DNA from 3 places in the Shewanella sp. SACH genome. Region 2 is predicted to be linked to each of the others. Evidence: predicted binding sites of a transcription regulator. Region 2 holds the regulator's gene; each other region holds the start of a gene.
The links. The regulator MetJ, encoded in region 2, represses methionine synthesis genes. The targets are predictions, from matches to a motif close to TAGACGTCTAGACGTCTA.

Region 1: a site for MetJ is predicted at 5,310-5,327, ahead of msrA (peptide-methionine (S)-S-oxide reductase MsrA). Genes of this name have one in related genera too.
Region 3: a site for MetJ is predicted at 2,242-2,259, ahead of metE (5-methyltetrahydropteroyltriglutamate--homocysteine S-methyltransferase). Genes of this name have one in related genera too.

Annotation. Positions count from the first base shown of each region.
Region 1 covers NZ_MPDG02000001.1:1,215,252-1,223,453, forward strand. Annotated here, with positions in the region: gene earP (elongation factor P maturation arginine rhamnosyltransferase EarP) at 1-80, opposite strand, end outside; gene fldA (flavodoxin FldA) at 167-694, opposite strand; gene ybfE (LexA regulated protein) at 749-1,021, opposite strand; gene BM607_RS05295 (DUF2788 domain-containing protein) at 1,032-1,253, opposite strand; gene BM607_RS05300 (alpha/beta fold hydrolase) at 1,355-2,131, opposite strand; gene seqA (replication initiation negative regulator SeqA) at 2,429-2,971, shown strand; gene pgm (phosphoglucomutase (alpha-D-glucose-1,6-bisphosphate-dependent)) at 3,054-4,706, shown strand; gene msrA (peptide-methionine (S)-S-oxide reductase MsrA) at 4,818-5,297, opposite strand; gene astE (succinylglutamate desuccinylase) at 5,640-6,674, shown strand; gene BM607_RS05325 (thiamine pyrophosphate-dependent dehydrogenase E1 component subunit alpha) at 6,837-8,015, shown strand; gene BM607_RS05330 (alpha-ketoacid dehydrogenase subunit beta) at 8,019-8,202, shown strand, end outside.
Region 2 covers NZ_MPDG02000002.1:134,321-142,522, reverse strand. Annotated here, with positions in the region: gene BM607_RS08445 (bifunctional aspartate kinase/homoserine dehydrogenase II) at 1-1,576, opposite strand, end outside; gene metB (cystathionine gamma-synthase) at 1,588-2,751, opposite strand; gene metJ (met regulon transcriptional regulator MetJ) at 2,964-3,278, shown strand; gene BM607_RS08430 (sulfite exporter TauE/SafE family protein) at 3,360-4,103, shown strand; gene nrfD (NrfD/PsrC family molybdoenzyme membrane anchor subunit) at 4,209-5,156, opposite strand; gene BM607_RS08420 (4Fe-4S dicluster domain-containing protein) at 5,159-5,725, opposite strand; gene phsA (thiosulfate reductase PhsA) at 5,738-8,020, opposite strand.
Region 3 covers NZ_MPDG02000002.1:320,832-329,033, reverse strand. Annotated here, with positions in the region: gene metE (5-methyltetrahydropteroyltriglutamate--homocysteine S-methyltransferase) at 1-2,131, opposite strand, end outside; gene BM607_RS09260 (LysR family transcriptional regulator) at 2,332-3,237, shown strand; gene BM607_RS09255 (HDOD domain-containing protein) at 3,337-4,065, opposite strand; gene BM607_RS09250 (TonB-dependent receptor) at 4,346-6,307, opposite strand; cobalamin riboswitch at 6,416-6,650, opposite strand; gene BM607_RS09245 (hypothetical protein) at 6,788-7,456, opposite strand; partial or broken gene BM607_RS09240 (hypothetical protein) at 7,672-8,202, opposite strand, start outside.

The DNA of each region.
Region 1 (8,202 bases), on a different contig from region 2:
CAAGTGACGCCAATATCGCCATAGTTATCGACGACGGTACAAAAGATATCCCAATGAGTGGAGCGGGGTGTGTTGGTCATGAGTGTGGTATGTCGTTATTCTTAGTCAGAAATATAAGCATAAAAAAAGCGGCGTTAAGGCCGCTTTAATCGAATGGTTAGCCCAATTAGTCTTCTAATTCAGCTAAGCACATTTCTTCGTAAATTTGCTTAACCCAAGCATCGACACGCTCTTCGGTCAGCTCTGGCTGGCGATCTTCATCGATACCTAAACCAATAAAGTGGTCGTCATCAACTTGGCCTTTAGAGGCTTCGAAGTTGTAGCTTGCAGTTGGCCAGTGACCAATGATGATACCACCACGCGCCTGAACGATATCGCCAACCATGCCCATGGCATCAAGGAAATACTCAGCGTAGTCTTCTTGATCACCACAACCAAAAATAGCGACAAGTTTGTCAGTAAAATCAATTTGCTCTAGTTCAGGGAAGAAATCATCCCAGTCACATTGAGCTTCGCCGTAATACCAGGTCGGGATGCCGAACAGCAGCAAGTCATACTCTGCAATCTGTTCTTTGGTACTTTTGGCGATATCTTTCACCTCAACCATTTTTTTACCCAGTTTTTTCTGGATCATCTTGGCTACGGCTTCGGTGTTACCTGTGTCGCTACCGAAAAAAAGACCTACAGTTGCCATTGTCTATCCTTTAATGTCTAGTTCACTTATTACGTTAATCTTGCTGGTACTCGTTCAGCACTCAACTTGTTGCTGAAGAATTAATTCGATTAACTGGCTACGGCTGATGTTACTGGCCAATGCCTGCTCATTCAAGGCGTCATACAAATCTTGTGACACCTTTAACTCTATTCGCTTTAATCCGTTGGCTTTATCGCGCTGGATTTGATTGCGTTTGTTGACCTTAAGCTGCTGGCTACGGGACAAAGGATTACTTCGTGGGCGGCCCCGGCGCTTTTCATTGGCAAAAAGGTCAATGGTGGTTCTGTCTGTCGCTTCTTTTGCCATGTTCTTATTGTTAACCGATCCCTGAGCCTTCCCAAGTGATCTGGATAATACCTTTTACAATAAACCCGGCGCAGCCGAGAAATAACACTAACCAAACAATAAATCGACCAAATTTCGGCACGTTACCTTGTTTAAGCACATCGTGGATGGCCATGCCGATAAAGAAAAATATCGAGGCAAAAAACAGGTTCAGGCCGATGGTTTCAATTTGTTCCATGTACTGAGATAACATACTTTCTTAGTCCTCGAGAGTGTTCTAAGGCCAAAAGAGGCGCGAATATATCACATCAAGATGGCGGCTGCCATATGCTTTAGGTCGAGTTTGCTGCTGATTTACATTGCTTGTTTGTCAATAAATTCAGACACAATCCGGTTAAAGATGGCGGGTTTCTGTGCATGTAACCAATGACCACAGCCTTCGAGGGTTTTCGCCTGCGCCGCAGGGAATTGCGCCATGATAGCGCTTCTGTGCTCACCAGTGACATAATTTGAGTCACCGCCGCGAATAAATAGACTCGGGCCACTATAGCTTTGCACTGGATTTGGCGCCTGATTGTGCCAACCAATAATATTGGGATAACAAGCCTTTAGCCCACTTAAGTTCAGCTTCCAACGAAAGCCAGTATCGGTACGTTGCAGGTTTTTGAGTAAAAACTGCGCGGTGGCTTCGTCGATACCTTTGTCTATTAAGTGGTTAAGGGCAAAGCGTCTGTCAGTATGACCTTCTAAGGGCAGACTTTCTAATGCGGCAAACACTAAGTCATGTCTTGGCTCATAGGCGACGGGGGCTATATCTGCTGCCACCATGCTGATAATGCGTTCTGGAAAGGCTAACGCCGTCGCCATGGCGATTTTACCGCCCATGGAGTGACCCACAATATGGGCGCGTTCAATAGCCAGTTCGTCGAGTAATGCAACCATGGCCGTGGCGAGGCGAGGGTAATCCATCTCATCCCAATGCTCACTTAAACCATGATTGGGCACATCGACACGAATAACCTGATACTGGCTTTCTAATACTTGCCCTAGGCCTTTGAGGTTATCTAGGTTGCCGAACAAGCCGTGGATCAAGAGTACTGCGGGTCCTTGGCCTGTAGAAACAAAGTTCATGGTCATTCCTGTTGGATATGTTTAGCTTAACGTGGCGCGAATTGTGCCCTTAATGCCGTTGGCTTGACAAGTCAGTTGCCACTTTGGCGTGTATGCGGCGATGAACTTGGGCGCTTTTTCGGCAATTGTCGATTATCTGCTAGTTTGCTGTGCTATTTCACGCATTTTTAGAATAATGGCGCTTTATCAGATTGATAGACATGGATACACTGGTAACCGATCGCAATGATCTGCCCCGATCGCTGTGGTACACTTTTTTCGGTTAAGCCTGTCGAATAACAAAGGATAATTAAGGTTATGAAATATATCGAAGTTGATGAAGAGCTCTATCGTCATATTGCCAGCAAAACAGAACGTATTGGTGAGAGCGCCTCTGACATTCTTCGTCGATTACTCGGCCTGTCCGTCGATGCGGTCGAACCACCTCAGCCTTTGGCGATAAGCCAACCAAGTTTAGAGGCTGAGCCGATTCAAGCTGTGGCGGTGCAAGCTGCACCTGCTGTGAATGACTTCAGTCGCTTAGTCGATGAACATCTGTTATCGCAACAAAAAGGCGCGGTAGGGCGTTTCCTCTTTTTGCTCGAAAGTCTGTATCAATTAGCCCCAGAGCAGTTCTCGCAAATTCTGCAGATCCAAGGGCGCGATCGTTTGTATTTTGCCCGTTCGAAAGAGCAATTACTGGAAGCGAGCGCATCGGCGAATCCTAAAGAAATCGGTACCAGTGGTTTCTGGGTGACAAGCAACAACAATACCGCCAAGAAACGCACCATTTTATCTGAAGTCTTAGTGCAATTTGGCTGTGATGCAACGGTTGCAGCTGGCATCGCCGAGCGCGTTTAATCCGCGGGTGAGCCGTTTCATCAGCTATTGAGCTAAGTTTAATCATTGTTTTTAATTGTAATTGAGTGCAGGAGAGCCATAGGTGGCAATACATCAAAGGGCAGGACAAATCGCTAATCAGACGGATCTGGTCAATATTCCAAAACTGATGAGCCATTATTACAGCATCACGCCAAATATGGATGATGTACAACAACGCGTCACCTTTGGCACTTCTGGGCACAGAGGCTGCGCTTTTAATGGCAGTTTTAACCAACAACACATTTGGGCGATTACCCAAGCTGTGGTGGATTACCGCCAATCGGTGAATATCAATGGGCCGTTGATCCTCGGGATTGACACCCATGCGTTATCCTATGCGGCTTATTTATCGGCAATTGAAGTGCTGGCGGCAAATAAAGTCACAGTGCACATCCAACAGAATGATGGTTTCACGCCAACACCAGTGGTGTCCCATGGGGTGATTTGCGCCAATCGCGAAGCCAATATCACAGGTGCGGCACTGTCCGATGGTTTGATTATCACGCCTTCCCATAATCCGCCTCAAGATGGCGGGATCAAATACAATCCACCCCATGGTGGACCGGCCGAAGGTAATATCACGGCTTGGATTGAGTCGCGTGCCAATGATTACTTGCGCCAAGCGTTAGCTGGCGTGCAAAAATTAGCGTATGCCGAAGCACTGGCCTCAGGCTATGTCAACGCCATTGATTTGATCACGCCCTATGTGGCTGATTTAGAGAATGTTATCGATATGCAGGCGATTGCCAACGCTAAGCTGCGTATCGGTGTGGACCCGCTCGGTGGTTCAGGGATTTTCTACTGGGCTCCGATTGCCGCGCGTTATGGGCTCGATATCACCTTAGTTAATGATAAAGTTGACCCAAGCTTTAGCTTTATGCCGCTGGATAAAGACGGCAAAATCCGTATGGATTGCTCGTCTCCCTATGCGATGGCAGGGTTACTCGCCCATAAAGAATCCTTTGATTTATGCCTTGGTAACGATCCTGACTATGACCGTCACGGCATTGTCTGCCCTGGTACCGGCTTGATGGACCCTAATCACTACCTTGCGGTCGCTATCGATTATTTACTGACGCACAGACCGGATTGGAGCGATACCTTAGCCATAGGTAAAACCTTAGTATCGAGTGCGCTTATCGATAAAATCTGTGCTTTCCATGGCAAAAAATTACTCGAAGTGCCTGTGGGCTTTAAGTGGTTTGTCGATGGTTTAGCCGAAGCCACCATCGCCTTTGGCGGTGAAGAGAGCGCTGGCGCGGCATTTTTACGCCGTGATGGCACTACGTGGTGTACAGATAAAGACGGCTTTATTCTAGGGTTACTTGCTGCAGAAATTCTTGCGGTGACAGGTAAAACTCCAGGTCAACGCCATCAAGAGCTAGTAAAACAATTTGGCCAAAGTTTTTATAAACGTATCGATAGCCCAATCAGTCTTGAAAACAAGGCCAAATTTGCGTTATTAAATGCAGAAACCTTAAATGCCACTGTGCTTGCGGGTGAGACAATCGAAAACGTGTTAACCCATGCGCCGGGCAATAATGCGGCCATTGGTGGCATCAAAGTGACTACGGCGAATGGTTGGTTTGCCGCGCGTCCATCGGGCACGGAAGCGTTATTTAAGATCTACGGCGAGAGTTTTATCAGTGAGCAGCATTTAGCTGAAATCATCAAAGATGCGCAGGCATTAATTGATAAGGCGCTGAACGCTTAACGCAGCAGTAGGTTTATAAAGTATTAAAAACAAACGCATTCAGTTTTGAGTGCGTTTTTGTTTATGTCTATTTAAGCTATGAGTATTAAACTCATGCTGATTTGACCGTATTTAGTACTCGATATGACAACTCGGTAAGTTATTCTTATCGATGTAATTTTGGTGATATTCCTCTGCCACATGGAACTGTTGCAATGGCACAATTTCAGTCACGATATGGCGTAATCCCCAACGACCTGAGCGGGCAAAAGCTAATTTTGAGGCTTCTGCCGCGGCTTTTTGTTCACGGTCATGGAAGAAAATCGTGCTGCGGTATTGAGTGCCTATATCTCCGCCTTGCATGTTCAGACTGGTTGGATTGTGGTTTTTCCAAAATACCTCGAGCAAGTCTTCATAACTGACCAGGGCAGGGTCAAATTCCACTTGTACCACTTCGGCGTGGCCCGTTTTGCCTTTTTTGACTTCTTCATAGGTGGTCGCGCTATTATTGCCGCCCATGTAACCGCAGGTGGCATTCGATACGCCATTCACTTGTCTAAAAAAATACTCTACGCCCCAGAAACAGCCGGCACCAAAGGTTGCTAACGCCATAATTAAATCCAATAGAAGTCTAGATGGCTAAGGATTGTGATAAAACTCGCGCGCAAAAGCAAGCCTCTAGCAGGAATATTTATGCTGGACGATTTTTCGATAAAGGCATGGGAAATTTACACTCGGCATAGCAAAGCGCCGCGTTGATCTTATTCCGTTCAAAACTGGGTCCTATGGCGATAAATGTCTGAGAACAGCATTAAAAACATGTGTTAGTATTGAAGCCGCTTTTTAAGGTGCGAGTCAGCCTAACCGCGGTGAGATGAATGCTTGAGTGGTTATTGCTATCTGCACTGATGCTATTGCGCCGTTACTGTTACACACCATTATAAGGAGAATTCTGTGTTACAAGCTCTGTTAGATTCAAAGGATTTTTTAGCGCTCACCTTAGCCCATCCTGAACAGTTCGATGGCGAGTTTTCATTTAGCTTAGGCGACCATACCCAAGTTGAAGTGTGGGATACCGGCGTTATCGTTTTTGAGCCCGCCCAGAATGAAGGAAAAGATGTTGTCCTTTCTTGCGGTGTTCACGGTAACGAGACCGCGCCCATTGAACTCTGCAATGGCTTAATTAAGCAGCTTTTACAGCAAAAGATCATCGCTAAACAGCGCACTTTATTCCTGATTGGTAACCCATTAGCGATTAATAACGGCACGCGGATTATCGATGAGAACATGAATCGTCTCTTTAGTGGTGAGCATTCCAATCCTCCGGGATTAGTCAATCCTGAGCGAGTGCGCGCCAAAAAACTCGAAGCCTATGTCGACCGTTTTTATACCGCGGTTGCCGATGGTCGTCAGCGCATTCATTATGATCTGCACACGGCGATGCGCGCCTCGAAGCATGAAAAGTTCGCTATTTATCCCTATCGTCCAGGGCGTGCCTTTAGCGGCGAGCAAATCATGTTTTTAGCCGCAAGCGGCGTCGATACGGTACTTTTTCACCACGAACCGACCACGACCTTTAGCTATTTTTCCTCCGAACGCTACGGCGCCGATGCCTTTACCATTGAGCTTGGCAAAGTGTATCCCATGGGGCAGAACGACATGACGCGTTTTATTGCGACCCATGAAATGTTTATGCGCTTGATCACCGCTAAGCCGTTGGAGTTAGATGCATTTGATGCCGATAAGGTTAACTTGTATCAAGTGTGCCGCGTCATCAATAAACATTTCGATGATTTTGAATTTACCTTCGCAACCGATGTCGAAAACTTCAGATCTTTCCCGAAAGGTTTTGTATTAGCGCGGGAAGGTGGGCAAGAAATTAAAGTGGAACATGAGTTTGAGTCTGTCGTGTTCCCTAATGCCAAAGTGCCTATTGGCAATCGCACTGTGATTTGCCTGATCCCTGCAGTGAATGCGGACGTGCGTTAGGCTTGTAAAGCAATATATACATGCGAGGCAGGGATAACTTGTGGTTTGAGCTATGCCAATGGTTGATAGGTAGTTTACGTTAACGTAATGTTCGTCGGGCATATTCGTATAAACAGACGCATCAAAACGCTTTGGTGCGTAATGAGATAACAAGAGCACAATATGAGCAAAGCAACACTCAACACTGATACAGTGCACCGTGTCGGCTTCTTGGATAAGGCATCGCTACACATTCCTATCCTTCGAATTCTACAAGCCGACGGCACCACTTATGAAACCGCGGTTTTGCCTGTGATAGATGAAACCTTAGCCACTAAAATTTACGATACCTGCGTGTTCATTCGGGTACTCGATGAACGTATGTTAGGTGCCCAGCGTCAAGGGCGCATCAGCTTCTACATGACCTGTACGGGTGAAGAAGCGGCGATTGTCGGCAGTGTGGCCGCACTCGATCAAGAGGACGTTATCCTCGCGCAATACCGTGAGCATGCGGCGTTGCGTTATCGCGGCTTTACCACTGAACAGTTTATGAATCAGATGTTCAGTAACGAGAAAGATCTCGGTAAAGGTCGCCAAATGCCAATCCATTACGGCAGTGCGGCATTGCATTATCAAACGATTTCTTCACCCCTTGCGACACAAATCCCGCAGGCGACTGGTGTGGGCTACAGCTTAAAAATGCAAGGTAAGCGCAACGTCGCGGTTTGCTATTTTGGCGAAGGCGCTGCATCGGAAGGGGACTTCCATGCCGGTCTAAACATGGCAGCAGTATTGAAGTGTCCAGTGATTTTCTTCTGTCGTAACAATGGCTACGCCATTTCAACCCCAACTGAAGAGCAGTTTGCCGGTAACGGTATTGCGAGTCGCGGCGTGGGTTATGGCATGCACACGATTCGTGTTGACGGCAATGACATGTTGGCCGTGTTAGCGGCAACGCAGCAAGCCCGCGCTTATGCGATTGAGCATAATGCCCCTGTGCTGATTGAAGCCATGACTTACCGTCTCGGCGCGCATTCATCATCAGACGATCCATCAGGTTATCGCTCGAAAGATGAAGAAGCCAAGTGGCAGCAACACGATCCGGTTAAACGCTTCAAATTATGGCTTATCAACAAAGGTTGGTTAGCTGAAGCGGATGATGTGAAACTGCATGAGAAATATCGTGAAGAAGTATTGGCTGCGGTAAAAGTGGCTGAAAAAATTCCTGTGCCTATGCTGGATGAAATTATTGAAGATGTGTACGACAAGCCGACGCCAGTGCTGAAAAAGCAACTCGCCGATCTTAAAGAACATATCAAAAAATATCCGCAAGCCTATCCAAAAAGTGCAGGGAGACTATAAGCCGTGGCTGAAATGAATATGTTACAGGCCGTCAATGAGGCCTTGTCGATAGCCATGCAAGCCGATGAGCGCATGGTGGTTTTTGGTGAAGATGTGGGTCACTTTGGTGGGGTATTTCGCGCCACTTCCGGTCTTCAAGAAAAATTTGGTCGCGATCGCTGCTTTAATACCCCGCTGACAGAGCAAG
Region 2 (8,202 bases):
CCACCAGCTCATCGCAGTTAACCCGTTCTAATTGCTCGAACAAGTGCTCGTACTGCCAAGGTGTTGCCTCGGTATTAAACTCAGTCTGCCACGCGGCAAGATTAATCCCAGTGGATTTAATCAAAGCTTTACTCGAACTGACTAAGCCGACTAACTCAACACTGGCTTCGAGTTCATGGTCCAATGATGGTGAAACCGACTTAAACAAATCGACCCAAGCCTCACCTATGTTGCCCACACCGAGTAGTAAGACGCCAATGCGTTTACGCGGCCCAGCGCAGCGGCGGTGTACCTTTTGGGTTAACAGATTCACCTGCGACTGAGGCACCAGCGTCACTAAGCTTAAGTCGCCACTAAACAAAGGTTTAGCATCACGGCTTAGTAAACGGGCGAAGCTACGGCGATAATGTTCAGCATCGGCACTCACTAACGCCACTAAGCCGAGATCTGTGTTGATCTGCTGATCGCTGATCCCTAATGCTTGTGCATGAGTATCGAGCAATCTTTGCACTTGTTTTTGATTTTCAGCGGTATAGGCAAGCTCAACCCTTTGATGGGCAGACGTCCAATGGGCCAATGGCGTTAAACCCGCGGCGATCAACGAATCTAATAAGCTCGTTAATTCACCAGTGAGCTTAAAGCCGAACAAGACGACAGCATTGAGGTTCGTCACCACAGGCGCGCTCGCAGACGAACTGTGGGGCGCAATCAAGGTAAAGTCGGTGTGGGACGCATAACTTGAGCGCACCGCTAAACTCACTTCGGTATTGAACAAAGGCTGCAGAGTGCGCGAATGCAATACTGGCGAGCCTAAACGCGCTAAGCGGTCAGCTTCGGCAAGTGACATGCTTTTCAGTAATTTAGCATCGTTGATTTTATTAGGATCGGCGTTGAACACCCCTTCTACATCGGTCCAAATGGTCACGCGCTCAATATCGGCGAGACTAGCAATCAGGCTGGCGCTAAAATCGGAACCATTACGACCAAGTAATAAAGTATCGCCGCGCTCGTTAGCGCAGATAAAGCCAGTGATCACCAGTCGTTCATTTGGATGGGCGGCCAACAGCGCTTGTACTTTTGCGCGGGATTCCTGCACCCGAATTTGTGGCACGGCGGCTTCATCGGCCACTAAAATTGAACAGGCATCCACGTGGCTTGCCGCCACACCAGATTCGCGCAGCAGCGCCGCCATTAAACGTGCCGACCAACGCTCGCCAAAGCTCACCACATGGTTAACTTGATATTCGTTACGTTCGTCGAGGGACAATAAACTGATGAGTTGCGCCTGATCTGTCGCCAAACGCTCACGCAGATCGCGGGCTTGTTCGTTCGACAATAACTGCTCTACCAACCCCTGTTGATAGCTGGTCAGCACTTGTAATTCTTCTTGCCACAACTGACCCGCGTCGCGCAGCGCTAATAATTTATACAGGAAATTCGTGCTCTTACCCGCCGCAGAGACCACCACAAGGTCATCACTATGACCGTGGGTTAACAGGATATGGGCGACTCGACGATAACAATCGGCATCCGCTAAACTGGAGCCACCAAATTTATGTAAGTGACAACGTGCCATCTATTATTCCTCTACTGACAAGCCGCAACGGCGGCTAATCCTGCTTGAATATCTGCAACTAAATCGGCGGCATCTTCAATACCCACCGATAAACGCAATAGGGTGTCTTTAATGCCTGCCTCAAAACGCGCCTGCGGCTCCATGGCTCTGTGGGTCATAGTTGCGGGCACGGCCACTAAACTTTCGACGCCACCTAAACTTTCCGCCACGCTAAATAAGCTGAGTGCACCTAAAAAGGCCACCACTTCGGCCTCGCCGCCCTTGAGTTCAAAACTCAGCATAGCGCCAAAGCCTTTTTGTTGCTTGGCAGCAATGGCATGACCTGGGTGATCCGCAAGACCAGGGTAATAAACTTTGCTCACCACAGGGCTTTGCGTCAATACCTCAACAATGCGCTGGGCATTGGTTTGATGTTCACGAATTCGCACCGCTAAGGTACGTAGGCCGCGCAGGGTTAAGTAACTATCAAATGCCGATCCCGTTAAGCCTAACGTGTTCGACCACCAATGTAAGCTTTCGCCAATTTGTGCATCTTTGGCAACCACTGCGCCGCCAACCACATCGCTGTGACCATTGATGTATTTAGTGGTGGAGTGGATAACGATATCCGCGCCTAACAATAGGGGTTGTTGCAATATCGGCGATAAAAAAGTGTTATCGACCACGACTAGCGCGCCGACCTCATGGATCGCCTTGGCAATGGCTTCGATATCCACCACACGCAATAGCGGGTTCGATGGGGTTTCGAGCCACACCATCTTAGGATTCTGCCCGATAGCGGCGGCTAACGCTTGGCTGTCGGTTTGATCGACCACAATCAACTTAAACTGACCTTTCTTTGCCAAGTTGGTAAATAAACGGTAAGAACCGCCGTAACAATCGTGGGGCACCACCAATAGATCATCGGGGCCGAGCAAAGTGGTCACTAGAGTGATGGCCGCCATGCCAGTGCAGGTCACTATGCCAGTGGCGCCCTTTTCTAATTGCGCTAATGCTTCGCCTAAAATGCAGCGCGTTGGGTTGCCTGAACGACTGTAATCGAATTCGCGGGGATTTTTATGACCATCGAAGGCGTAATTAGTCGACAAATAAATCGGTGGCACAACTGCACCATATTGAGTATCGCTTTCGATACCCTGACGCACTGCCAGTGTGGCTAATTGACGCTCTGCCATGGGTGGACTCCTAAATTCGGTAGACTGATAGAGATGTCTGGACGTCTAAATGTACCTAAGCCCAACGCCATCGTCAATAGGCGTGAAGACGTTTAGACGTCTGAACATAAAGAAATCTGTTTGCAATCACAAAGAAATAGTAGCAATAATTTGACTGTTCTTTGTAAGGGTTTAAAATCTGCCCCGAATTTAGCGTTATAACAGGTGAGTCAATGACTGAATGGAATGGGGAATACATCAGCCCCTATGCTGAACATGGCAAGAAGAATGAACAAGTAAAAAAAATTACTGTGTCTATTCCGCTCAAAGTGCTTAAGGTCCTTACGGACGAACGAACTCGTCGTCAGGTCAATAATTTGCGTCACGCCACCAACAGCGAGCTGTTGTGTGAGGCATTTTTGCACGCCTACACTGGCCAGCCATTGCCTAACGATGAAGATCTGTCAAAAGATAGCCCAGACAGCATTCCCGCCGAAGCCAAGTTGCTGATGGACGAGATGGGGATCGAGTGGGAAGACATGGAATAGCGACTTGTCGCTGGCAAAGTTACATCACAGTGCTCATCAATAGGGATCGTTAACGATCCCTTTTTGTTTATATGGAATCCTATGTTTTCTATGATAGATCCACAGACTCTTGCCTTGGCCTCGCTGATTGTATTTCTTGGCGCCTTAACCCAGAGCCTGATTGGGTTTGGCCTAGCGGTTGTCGCCAGCCCTTTGCTGTATATCGTCGATCCGCAGCTCGTACCGGGTCCCGTTATTGCCATGGGATTTACCATCTCGCTACTGACCTTATTCCGGGAACGTGGTCATTTAGAATTCAATGGCTTGCAATATGCACTCCTAGGTCGCGTGCCCGGTGGTTTTATCGGCGCGAGTCTGTTGCTGTTTGCGCCTCAGCCCATACTCGGGTTATCCATTGCCGCCATTGTGGCTGTCGCGGTTATCCTCAGCCTGTATAAATTCAGCCTGCCAGTGAATAAGAAAACCCTCTTTGGGGCGGGCGTCGTCTCGGGGATTTTCGGTAATATTGCCGCTATTGGTGGCCCGCCGATGGCGATTCTATTGTCAGGCAAAGACGCTTCGCAGTTTCGCGCCGCCCTGTCGGCCTTCTTCATTTTTAGCTCCACCATAGCTATGGTCATTCTGGCGATCACTGGCTTATTAGAATTGAAGCACCTGTGGCTGTCGTTAATGCTGCTGCCTTCAGTGCTTTTAGGATATGTAGTCGCGGGGCGATTGGTGGGCAGTGTCGATAAAGACAAGACTAAAATGGCGACATTAGTCCTGTGCAGTATCAGCGCCTTAGTGCTAACGGTGAAGTCGGTTATCGAGTTATTACCCCAATAAGCGTCCTGCTTGTATTGGCAAACCTTCTCAAGATTCAAGCAATAAAAAAGCACTGACATTGTCAGTGCTTTTCTTTATCTATCAAGATCTAAAGCCAGCTTACACTCAGCTTAAATAGCTTTGCCCTGCGTACACAATAAAGTGTCTTAGAGCGAGTACGCCCGTTAAGCTCGCGCAGGCCACCATGATCATCGCGCCCTTAGTATGGCGAGTCGCGGCTGGTAGCAACATGAACAGCAATGGAATACCAAAACCTATACCGACGACGCCTATCCAGAACACGCTTGCCCATAGCCCAGAGGTTAACGACGCTAAGGCCGCAGCCGCCGCGCCGCCCTTGAAGTACAAGGCGCAGAACAACATGAACAGGAACAGAATTTCAATCGCCATCACAGGCAACTCTAAACCGTGCATCTTGACTAAAGTTTTATCGTGGCTGTCAGTCTTAAACAGCAAGAGTGCCAGTACCGCGTTTGCCGCAGCGCCCGCCGATAAACCCGACACTAAAAACAGCGCAGGCAGTACCGCAGTGTTGAGCATAGGGTAAGCATTCATCGCCGAAATTAAGAAGCCAGTGTAAGCCCCTACGCCAATGGCGAGGACAAACAACAATACTTCAATCAGCTTTCGAAATGGCATAAGTAACTTAGCGATAGGCGCTAGGAAACCCAAACCCCATTTTGGTAAGTCATCCCGCAGCACAATAATGGCGTACGCAAAGGCTAAGGGAGAATACGCCAGCAGCGCCAGCACCCCAATGGCCATCACAGACTGGAAGTTATAGTGAATTAAGATCAGCCAGAAGTGGAAGGGTTTGGTTAAATCAAACACTAGGCAAGCTAGACCTAAGCTAATTGCCACAGGCCCAATAATGGCAGCCGCCTTAAGAATACTGCTTTCGGCTCCGGCGCTGAGCTCCTTATTCGCCCAGCGTAAACCAATGCCAATCAATAAACTGCCCGCGGATAACCCCGCCATAAACAGGTAAACGGCGATGACCCAGTGCCAAGTGACAGGATCATATTGCGCCATGTCGCCCCAAGTATTGTTCATAATCAAATCCCTCCTCTTTTGGTAGGAACGCGATATACCCTAGGTTTAGTGCCCAAATGGGTTTTATCTTGGTATGTGATTTTAGTGTTGAGCATGATGGCCACGTCACTCTGCGGATCATTAGCATCGCCAAACACTAAGGCATCGGTTGGACACACAGTCACACACGCTGGCTCTTCGCCCCGCGCTAAACGCGTGTCTTTACAGAAGTTACACTTATCCGCCGCCTTGGTTTCTGGGTTCATAAAGCGCACTTTATAAGGGCACGCTGCCACACAGTACATACAGCCGACACACTTCTCGGTATGGATAGAGATAATGCCGTCTTCACCCACATAGGCTGCGCCCGTTGGGCACACCTTAACGCAGGGCGCATCTTCACATTGCTGGCAAGATACCCTGTGGTATTTGAAGTGCAGATTTGGCATCTCACCAAAGGGGCCTTCCACTCGCACTTGCAGACGAGTAACGCCTTCGGGGACGCCATTTTCACTGCGACACGCCACGTTACAAGCTTGGCAGCCGATGCACTTATTCTCGTCGTGCACCATTACATATCGTTTATTCATTTAAGCCTCCGATTAGCGCTTTGCCAGCGTGACGCCCGTGGTGTGCACAGTCATGCCACACACAGGAGCAGTCACGTGCGGCAGTAAGTTACCGCAGTGGATACCTTTGCCTGTTGCTCTGACCAACTCTTTGTTTTTAGAACCAAAGCCCATGTAAGCAAATACAGTATCTTGGCGAATGCCCGGCGTGACTAAGGCATGGCCTTCTTCTGTGCCAACACTGCTGGTGAGGCGGATTGGGTCGCCATTGCTGATCCCTAACTTGCCCGCTGTGACGGGGTGAACCCACACAGCGTTATCCGACATCAGGTTAGCGAGCATAGGCACATTGTGGGTGGCGCCATTGGTGTGCACCGCCACTTTGCCTTGGATAAAGTACAGCTCGTCTGCTTTTTTAAGATGCACTTCGCGGAACTTGATCACCCCACGGCCCGGAGCCATGGCTTCCACTTTCGCGGAGGTGAGTTCAATCTTGCCACTCGGGGTTTTAAAGGTGAGTGCACTGGCGTAAGTGCCGTCTTCATCGGCAGGTCGCGCATTGGGGTATGCCTTAATAAACTCGGCAACCATCTTAGGCTCGCACAACATAATTGGCTTACCGAAGCTCACAAAACCTTCGTCTTTGATCCGGCGCAGCAGGTCAGTGTCGCGGTTCACCTGCAGCATTTGCAGGGTTTCCATGTTTTCCCAAGGATAGAACTCGCCAAGGCCCATAGCCACACCCACATCCTTAAAGATCTGCCAAGAAGGCTTAGTATCACCTAAGGTTTCAACGACTCGTTGGCGCACATAATAGGCGGGATTTTTACCTGACTTATCAGCAATTTCTTCATCACGTTCAAGATAAGTTGACTCAGGTAAAATCACGTCAGCATAGGCGGCGGTTTCGCTGATATACACATCACACACGGCGATAAAGTCGAGCTTTTTCATGGCTTCAACAACGCGCGCCCTGTCTGTCATGGTTTGCATTGGATTAGTGCGTGACATCACCCAGCCGTGTAACTGGTAAGGCACAGCGCTTAAAGTGGCATCGAGAATGGTTTGGTAGACGCCGCCCGATGTCCACATCATGGCGTACTGTTCTTCCACTTGATCGATTCGTTTCGCTGCTGGTTTTGGCATGTCTTTCACGCCGGGTTTGGCCAATACGGGCGCAACAGCTTCACCGGCAAGCTTGTTGTAATCACTGGGTTTCTGGCCGATATAAATCCCGCCCTTACGCTCAATATTACCAATCAAGACGTTGGCGGCGTACAGGGCGCGGCGCATCTCAAACTCTTCGGTGGTAAAGGTGGCTCTGTGACCAAAATCGACCACGGCATGGGGCGCTTTAGCGGCATATTCGTGGGCGATGCGGCGAATGTCTTTGGCAGGCACATCGGAGATGGTTTCTGCCCATTCAGGGGTATAGGCTTTCACTTCGGCGGCAAAGGCTTCGAAGCCTTCCACATAGCGCGCGACAAATGCCTTGTCGTAAAGATTATCTTCAATCAATACATGGCATAACGCCAAGGCGACGGCAACGTCGGTTCCGGGGCGAATGGCGTACCATTCATCGGCTTTATCGGCCACGACAGAGAATCTTGGCTCGAACACTACTAGCTTGGCACCTTTGTCCATTTGCGCCGCCATCATGCCGCGGGTTTCGGACATATTGATGCCTTCGTACAGGTTATGGCCGAAGTTAATGATGTATTTAGAATTACTTAAATCACGTTTAACCTTAGTGCCAAAAATAGCCTTAGCGGCAATTTCATAACCGCCGGGGCACGTCGACGCGTGGGTAAAAGTATTTGGACTACCAAAGGCGGTCGCAAGGTGAAACAAATGCTTTTCTTGTGAGCCCGATTTTGACGAGAATGCCACTGCCTCTGGGCCATGTTCTTTTTTGATTTTATTGAGGTTTTCAGCGATTAATTTATAAGCCTCATCCCAACTGATCTCAGCCCATTTGCCTTCGCCACGTTCGCCAACCCGCTTTAACGGTTTAACGATACGCTGTGGATCGTACAATAAACTATGGCCTGCGCCGCCTCGGGCACACACTTTACCGCCAAAGGACTTAGCGGCCTTGTTGCCACTAATGAAGACGTTTTTGCCCTCAATCACCCGCGCCGAAATCGGGCAACGGGTTGAACACATTTCGCAAATACTGGCAATTTCCTTGCCCATGCCCTTTAGCTGCTTATTCTCTAATGCCGCTAAGCTGCCCGGCAGCAGACTGGCTAACGCACACGTGGCGCTACTCGCTCCCGCTCCCTTTAAAAAGGTTCGCCTATTAAGCTCAATCATGGTTACCTCCATCACGCTCATCCCACCCGTCAGTCGCCATTTGTGGCGCCATCGAGCAGAGGTTTGCTCACTGATTTGATTACTTTTTTAGTTATAAAGCATTAAAACAGCGCCGCCATATCTTCTGAATACCAGCATCCGCTGAATACACTGCTCATCCACAAAGATTGTTATCCCGAAAG
Region 3 (8,202 bases), 190 kb from region 2:
TCTCAATTAAGTGCACCATTGCCTCCACACTTGGGGTGTTTGGTGAATGAATGTCATATACACCGGGGCCAATTTCATTTGGATATTCAAAATCTTCAAAGGCGTTGAGTAACTCCATCCGCGAACGCGACGTCTCGATTGTGATCACATCAGCATCCATGGCAGCAATCGCGGCAATCGTGTCGTTAAACTCGCTGTAACACATGTGGGTGTGGATTTGAGTCTCATCAGTCACGCCAGCAGCGCTGAGTTTAAAGGCATTCACCGCCCAATCTAAATAGGTTTGCCACTCACTTTGTTTCAATGGCAAACCTTCACGGAAGGCAGGTTCATCAATTTGAATAATGCCAATCCCCGCATTTTGTAAATCGACCACTTCATCACGAATCGCCAGCGCCAGTTGTGTCGCAATCGCATCGCGGCTGATATCTTCACGGGCGAATGACCAATGCAGAATTGTCACAGGCCCCGTCAACATGCCTTTTACGGGCTTGTCGGTAAGACTCTGGGCAAACTCAGCCCACTCGACTGTCATAGCTTTTGGACGACTCACATCGCCGTAAATCAAGGGTGGCTTAACACAACGTGAGCCATAACTTTGTACCCAGCCATTTTTACTAAAACCAACGCCAGCTAACTGCTCGCCAAAGTATTCCACCATGTCGTTACGTTCGGCTTCACCGTGCACGAGTACGTCGATACCCAGTTTTAGTTGGCGTTCGATAGTATCGCGGGTCACTTGTTGTAACTGCTCAGTATACTGAGCATCACTTATCTCGCCCTTACGCCAGCGGCTGCGTAATCCTCGAATAGCGGGTGTTTGCGGGAACGAACCTATGGTCGTAGTGGGTAACAGGGGTAAACGGTATTTTTGCTGCTGCCCCCTTTGGCGTACGCTGAAATCACTGACACGCTCGTAATCCGCAGTGGTTAATGCCGCAACACGCTCAATCACTTGCTTATCCGCAGCCTGTGCTTTGGCTTGACGACGAGCGATACAAAAAGCACTGATTTTTTGTGCTTCATCCGAATTAGGCGCCAACAATAATTGGCGAATTTTGCTCAATTCCAACAGTTTCTGCTTAGCAAAGGCTAACTGCTTACGCAGCACAGGTAATAGTTTGACTTCAACATCTAAATCGACTGGGCTGTGCAGCAATGAACATGATGTGCCAATCCACAGACGATCGCCTAAATCACGCGCCACAGCGCCAATACGCTCGGCGATCAAATCGATATCCGCCGCCCACACGTTACGACCATTGACCACACCCGCCGACAAAACTTGCTCACTGCGCAACGCATTTGCAAAAACAGCCAGTTGTTCTGGCGCTGTAACTAAATCTAAGTGCAAACCGGCAACTGGCAAGGCAGATACGAGGGCTTGGTGATGCGCAATACCACCGTAATAACTTGCCAAGAGAACCTTGACGTTCGCAGTACTTAACGCTTGATAAGTCTCAGTCATCGCCGCTTGCCAATCTGTATCTAATTCTAATGCCAACACAGGCTCATCTAACTGTACCCATTCCACACCTTGGGCGGCGAAACGCGCCAAAATGTCAGCATAAGCAGTGAATAATTTTGGTAATAAACTCAGCTTATCAAACTCTTGACCAACGGTTTTAGCAAGGTATAAGTAACTGACTGGACCGAGTAGCACGGGTTTGGCTTTATAGCCTAGCGCTTGGGCTTCGCTGACTTCATCAAAAAACTGCTCGTAAGCAATCGAAAAATCTTGGTTTTGCGTCAGCTCTGGCACCAGATAGTGATAGTTAGTATTGAAATACTTGGTCATTTCAGAAGCTGGCGCATCTTGGCCCGTTGGCGCTCTGCCGCGGGCAACACGGAATAGAGTATCGAGATCGATAGCGCCTTCGCCGCGGTGGCGATCAGGGATGGCATTTAAGGTCGCACTCAAGGTTAATACTTGATCGTAAAAGGCAAAATCCCCCACGGGCACTTGCTCGATGCCCGCTGCGGTTTGCCACTGCCAATGGGTACGGCGCAGTTCGCTCGCCACTTCACGCAGTTCAGCTTGAGTGATCTCACCACGCCAGTATTTTTCTAAGGCAAATTTCAATTCACGACGACGCCCGATACGGGGAAACCCAAGACTATTTAATTGCATACCCTATCTTCCTTTATTTGAGATAAGCCAAATTCGGCACTTGCACCCACCAGATTGTTTTCTCTTGGCACTTTTCAGCATTTCCGCCTTGATAAATAACAATGGGCGTCTGGACGTCTAGAAGTTTATTGTGTTAGTCTCTATTCCAGCAACCGAATTGATTTCAAGCACAACATGAGCGAATTTCACCTGGAGTGAACATGATCGAACTAAGACATCTGCGAACCTTAATGGCCCTGAAGGAAAGTGGCAGTTTGGCGGGCGCAGCCAAAAAACGTTTTGTCACTCAATCCGCACTCTCCCACCAAATTAAGGAGTTGGAGCAAAGGATTAACTCGCCTATTTTTGTGCGTAAGAGTAAGCCGCTGTCATTCACCCAAGAAGGTGCACGCCTGCTTCATCTCGCGGAAGAGATTTTGCCTAAGGTGTTAGAAACCGAGACAGATCTTAAGAATGGCCTTGAAACCGAAACCAATCAGTTGCGGGTAGGCATTGAGTGCCACAGCTGTTTTCGCTGGTTAATGCCTGTGATGGAGCAATTTAGACAAGACTATCCCCAAGCGGAGTTAGATCTGTCGAGCCGTCACTTGTTCGACTCGCTCAATGCCTTGGAAATGGGTGAACTGGATATAGTGCTGACCTCAGATCCTGTACCTGGGCATTCACTCGCTTATCAGCATTTGTTTGATTTTGAAGTGAAGTTAGTGGTTGCTAAAGATCATCCTCTAGCAAAAGAAGCCTATGTCACCCCTAAGCAATTAGCGCATTTACCGATCATCAGCTATCCCGTACCACTGACGCGTTTAGACATCTATCGCCACTTTTTAGAGCCCGCAGGCATAGAAGCGGGTGAGCAAAAAACCTGTGATTTAACCATGATGTTACTGCAACGCATCGCCTGTAAAGACGGTATAGCCGCGCTGCCAAATTGGTCGATAAATGAAGGGCATGGCCTAAGCCTTACCACAGTGAAGCTTGGGCAAGAAGGCTTGAAACGCCCTTTGTTTGGCGCCTATCGCCGCCATAGCGCCAACTCAGCCTTGATCCAAAATTGGTTACAACTGGTGGCGAGTGAAGGTTTATCTCGCCAGCAGAAGACAAATTAATGCGGGTAAAATTGAGTAAAAAAGCCTGCGGATGCAGGCTTTTTGTTGAATCTAATGATTATTTCATAGGATAAAACAGCAATTTATTGCATCGAAATATTACAGCGGATTCATCAACAAACCACGCATAGACAATACGCGTCGCAAGATTAAACCAGGGGAATTAGAATTGCGGGTCTGACGCAAATTATGGGCAATCATAAACTCTTGGCGTAAGTCCTGATCTAAATCTAACGCTTCGAATGATTCTATGGTCAAAGTCTGCTGTTGATTATCAATCAATGACTTAATCACGCTTAAAGGGAATGATTGTTCGGCATTAGCATTTAAATAGGCAAATGCCGTGAGCGCGATAATTTGGCCGAACACACTGAACAGGGCCAAGGTTTGCACTTCATCAGCATCAACCTCGACGCCTTCCATCTCCGCTAAACTATCCACCGCATCAGTTGCAATATCTTCAGTCAACTTCCAATAACCTTGGACTAACTTTTTATAGGGCTGCGGTAGCTCATCGAGGCGTTCTTGCAGATAAAACGTAAAGGCATAGCGATAGATATTCACTTGACCTAAGCGGACCAAAGCTTCTTTCAACGAGCGAGTCTTAGGGTTAATCACCCCAGATGCCTGCGCGGAATTGCTGCGCATTAGCATGTGCGCCGCCAATGCGGGGTCACTCGAGATGATGTCGATCACGTTACGAATGTCGCCTTCAGCGAGGATCGCTTTTTTGAGTGGAATTAAAATCCCTCGGCGGCCAATCACTTGCTCTTCATTCGCTATGATAGCTCTAACTTGAGTAAAAACCTGTTGCTCAAGATCTGTCATAAGACACTTTGCACCTGTTTATTAGCAATAAGATGATTCGGTTACTCTTCACATCATACCCAAAATTTAAAGAATTTCAGCCACAAACAGCAGAGTAAAACATAAATTATTCCTGTTTAGTTATTGCTGCCCGCTAACCACTAAAGATAACGACAATTTAGTCACTCTACTGAAACGATATTCAAGACTATACCTATTTTAAGATTTATTCTTTGAACTCAGCGTAAAAAATAAAAAGCCAGACTGAGTCTGGCTTTATCGAAATTGAGCGAATCAATGCCTAGAAGCGATAACCAAGGGTTAAACGAATATCGCGACCACGGCCAGAGTAATAACTATCCCCCCAAAGGCCACCGTAATAGCCTGCGCTGACATAGTCTTTATCAAATAGGTTATCGATACGCAGGCTGGCAAGCCAAGCATCACGATTATAATTCAAGGCTAAATTACCGAGCACGTAACTGGCCAGCTTATCGCCTTCGTTACCGTTATCGCCTTCGATAAAGCGGTTACCAGTATAAATTGCTTCGGCAAAGACCTGGAAATGCTCGGCAAAATCCATGCTGACATAACCGCGCCCCGTGTGTTTTGCCACCCAAGACAACTCCTTGCCATCATTGATACCGTCAGTAAATTCAGCATCGATATAGTTATACTCTAACCCGAGTTGCATTGCTTGAGTCACCTGCCAATCCCAATCGGCACTCGCGCCATAACGACGAGAAGCGTCGGCATTAACGTTCGCACCTTGGAAACTGCCAAGTTCAGGTTTTTCCGCACTTGGGTCGAAGACAATTTCATCTTCCAAATCGAGACGGTATAGGCTTACTCGTAAAGTTTGGCTCGCAAGAGTCCAATCCCAACCCGCTTCGTAGGAGCGGCCCGTCTGCGGCTTTAAGCCAAACACATTTTTAGAGGTATAAGCTTGCTCATCCACTTTCGCAAAACGGAAGTTTTCATCGCCACGTAGATAGAATCTGTGCTCTGTACTAGGACGGTAGTTCAGGCCAAACTCGAATGCTGTCGCATCTTCATCTAAATCCATGCCATTAGGATAGACATTACCATCGACTAACTCGTCGGTCACCCGCGCATAACGACCACCCACAACATAACTTAGGGTATGGCTTAATGGCACAGTGGCTTGTAGATAGGCGCTTTGCATTTGTTGTACATTACTACGCGCCATAGTGTCAAAATCAGCCTTACCACGGCTGATGTCTAAACCTGTGACTAGGTTTAGCTCACCTTGACGCGTACTGTAGTTCGCTAACGCTTTAGGGCTAAACATCAACAGTGAGCGCGTGTTATGGCTGTTCGCCCCCCAATTAAAAGAAGACACTAAGGTATCGCTATAATCTAAATCCGCTGCTAAAGCCCAATTTTGATTAAGCTGATGCTGATAACCCGTGCGCGCCGCAGTGGTCATCTCATGGACATATTCGCTGCTCTTGAAAGATTGGCGTGGGTCTTTATTGAACTGTTCTTCTGTCAATGAGCCAGGATTTTCACGGTCATCGTCGTAATAGCTGGTTTCAATAAAGAACGAATCTGTGGCCGTTTTATATTGAATGCGACCTAAAATCGACCCTGTTTCATTGGCATTATGCTTGCGGTAGTTGTCACCTTGGTTATAGCTACCAGTGAAAAAGTAACGCCAATCCTTGTTGATCGCGCCAGACACATCACCGCGACCTTCATAGGTATCAAAGCTGCCGCCGGATAACTGCACGCTACCACCAGTATTTTCAGGAGATTTAGTGACAATATTGATCACGCCGCCTACCGCTTGATCGCCATAGAGCACACCCGCACTACCCGATAAAATTTCGATGCGCTCGACTTGGTTAAGCGGTATGGCATTAAGACTAGGAGCAGCGATATCGATATTATTGAGGCGACGACCATCAAGTAAAATCAGCGTGTTATTAACGGCAGTGCTGGCGCTAAAGCCACGCATCGCAAAACTAGTACCGATGTTATTATCCGAAATTTGAATACCGCTTTGACCGCGTAAAACGTCAGTCACGCTAGTGGCACCGCTCATTTCAATCGCCGCAGCGTCAATCACATTCACATTCGCGGCAATATTTAACGGGGTATTGTCAGAGCGGCCGATCACGACAAGATGCTCGTCGACTTTCGCTGTGCTGGTATCGTCTGCCGCCATAGCGGGCGCGATAACGGAAAAACTGCAAAAGCTACCGATCAGCAGCGCGATTTTTGTTGGATTTGTTCCCATTTTACCTTTAACTCCTGCAAGGAAAACGGGGCATTAGCGCCACGATACTGTTCATTCAGTAAAAGATACTGACAGTGACTATCGCATTTTGAGATCTGCCCACCGAAATCTCAAAAACACCTTTAGGGCCGGTCTCCGGACTTAGGCTATGTTAATCCCTTAAAAATTGGATTAACGCGAGACTGACCTTTTACATTCTGACTATCGGGTTCGGTCTTGAACTCACCAATCAAACGCGGTCTTCTCTCACCTTTTACCGTTGCGGGGGCAGTGCCAGAATTCCACTGGCTTCCCGATTATCTCGCGGCTTTCGCACGCAAGCACCTCAGAAGGTTGACTAAAAATTTGATTCATAGGGTACAGCCATCAATAAAGACTGCTATCGCCCCTTAAGGCTCAGCACATTATAGAGCCTGAGCGCGCGCATTATAGACGTCTATACGGATGAAAGTCCATCAAACTCAAGCGAGCGTCTACAGCCTACTTCAAGGAGAATGGGACTAAAGTGGAAATAAAATCTTGGCTATTATCCGCCTGCAGCGGCGGTTTATCGGCAGAAAAAACGGCACCTCGCATCGACTTATGCAACAGATACAAATCTTTATTGCCACTAACAACCGTATAGTAGCCAATTTCCCCTTGAGGAGTTGAAGCATAGGCTTTGGGATTCAGTGGCGTCACACCGTGCATATTGGGCATGGCTGTACAGCCTAGAATCGCATGAAATCCAGCGTGTCCATCGACTTCGGTGTCACCGAGCTTCTGGTACACCACTTCGCCGTCACAGGTCGATTTATAGGTCTCGGCCATCGCATCTAAGAAGCGCTCAGGGCTAATACTCTCGGCCATATCCTTAAAACCCTGCACGCAAAATAGCGCACTCCACTGGGTTAATGCTTCCTGCTCTGGCACAAACTCTGCCATAAACATGCCTGCTTGCTCCTCATGATAAGCCTGTTTCCAGCCCGCAGGCAGATTGAACCCTAATTGCTGACCAAATACGGGCAATACATGGGTATGAGCAGCGCCGCTTTCGCTCCGGGGCATATCTAATGTGGCTTGAACAGGCTCTGAGCCAATTAAGCTGCAGAGTAACAACACACTGGCACCTTGAAATAATCCAATAGGTGAACACAATGCTAATTTCATACTTATCATCCTTGTATCGCACTTATAACTAATACTAATTAATACGACATCATGAAATTGAACAGAAAACACCCAGCATTCTAGCGAATAACCCAGATTGAAAACAGTCAAAAGCCTAGATTAACTGCCACTTTAAAAGAAATAATCACTGTCACGGCGTAAATAACAGAGAAATACTCCGTTTATCTGCGCCGTGATGGTAAAAGAGGTGAATGCTATTCGCTAAACAACCACATTTTTACTTCAGGTTTAGGCCTTTCCTGACTCAGAATCGCCTGCCGTTGCTCTGGCGTTTCGCATTGGGCAACAGGGGCAAAATCCAGCGGCTTAATCACCAACGAATCGGCTGGCTGCAGCGGAGATTTGGCGAGCATCTCGTTATTCATCGACCAAGAGACCCATTCCTCCTTTTCACTGATCCCGACATAACCCTCACCCGCCCTCGCTAACCAAGTTAATCGCGGGATGCGTTCTATGAGCTTCTCGACATTTTCTAGGTTAGCCCTATAGCCTACTGGCACGACTTTGCCGTCAGGACGGGTGAATACAAATGATACTGAACTTATGGTGATTTTGCTTCCCTTCTGCCAATATCGATTGAGGATCTCTTGGGCATAGTGAAAACCATATAGATAGGCGTAGTCACTGTCATCGACGAGGATTTGCGGTACGGCATTGTCACGCAGCAACAGAAATCCCGTGCCGACACTGACAATACTGTTCACGCCTTTAATATCTGTTTGTTT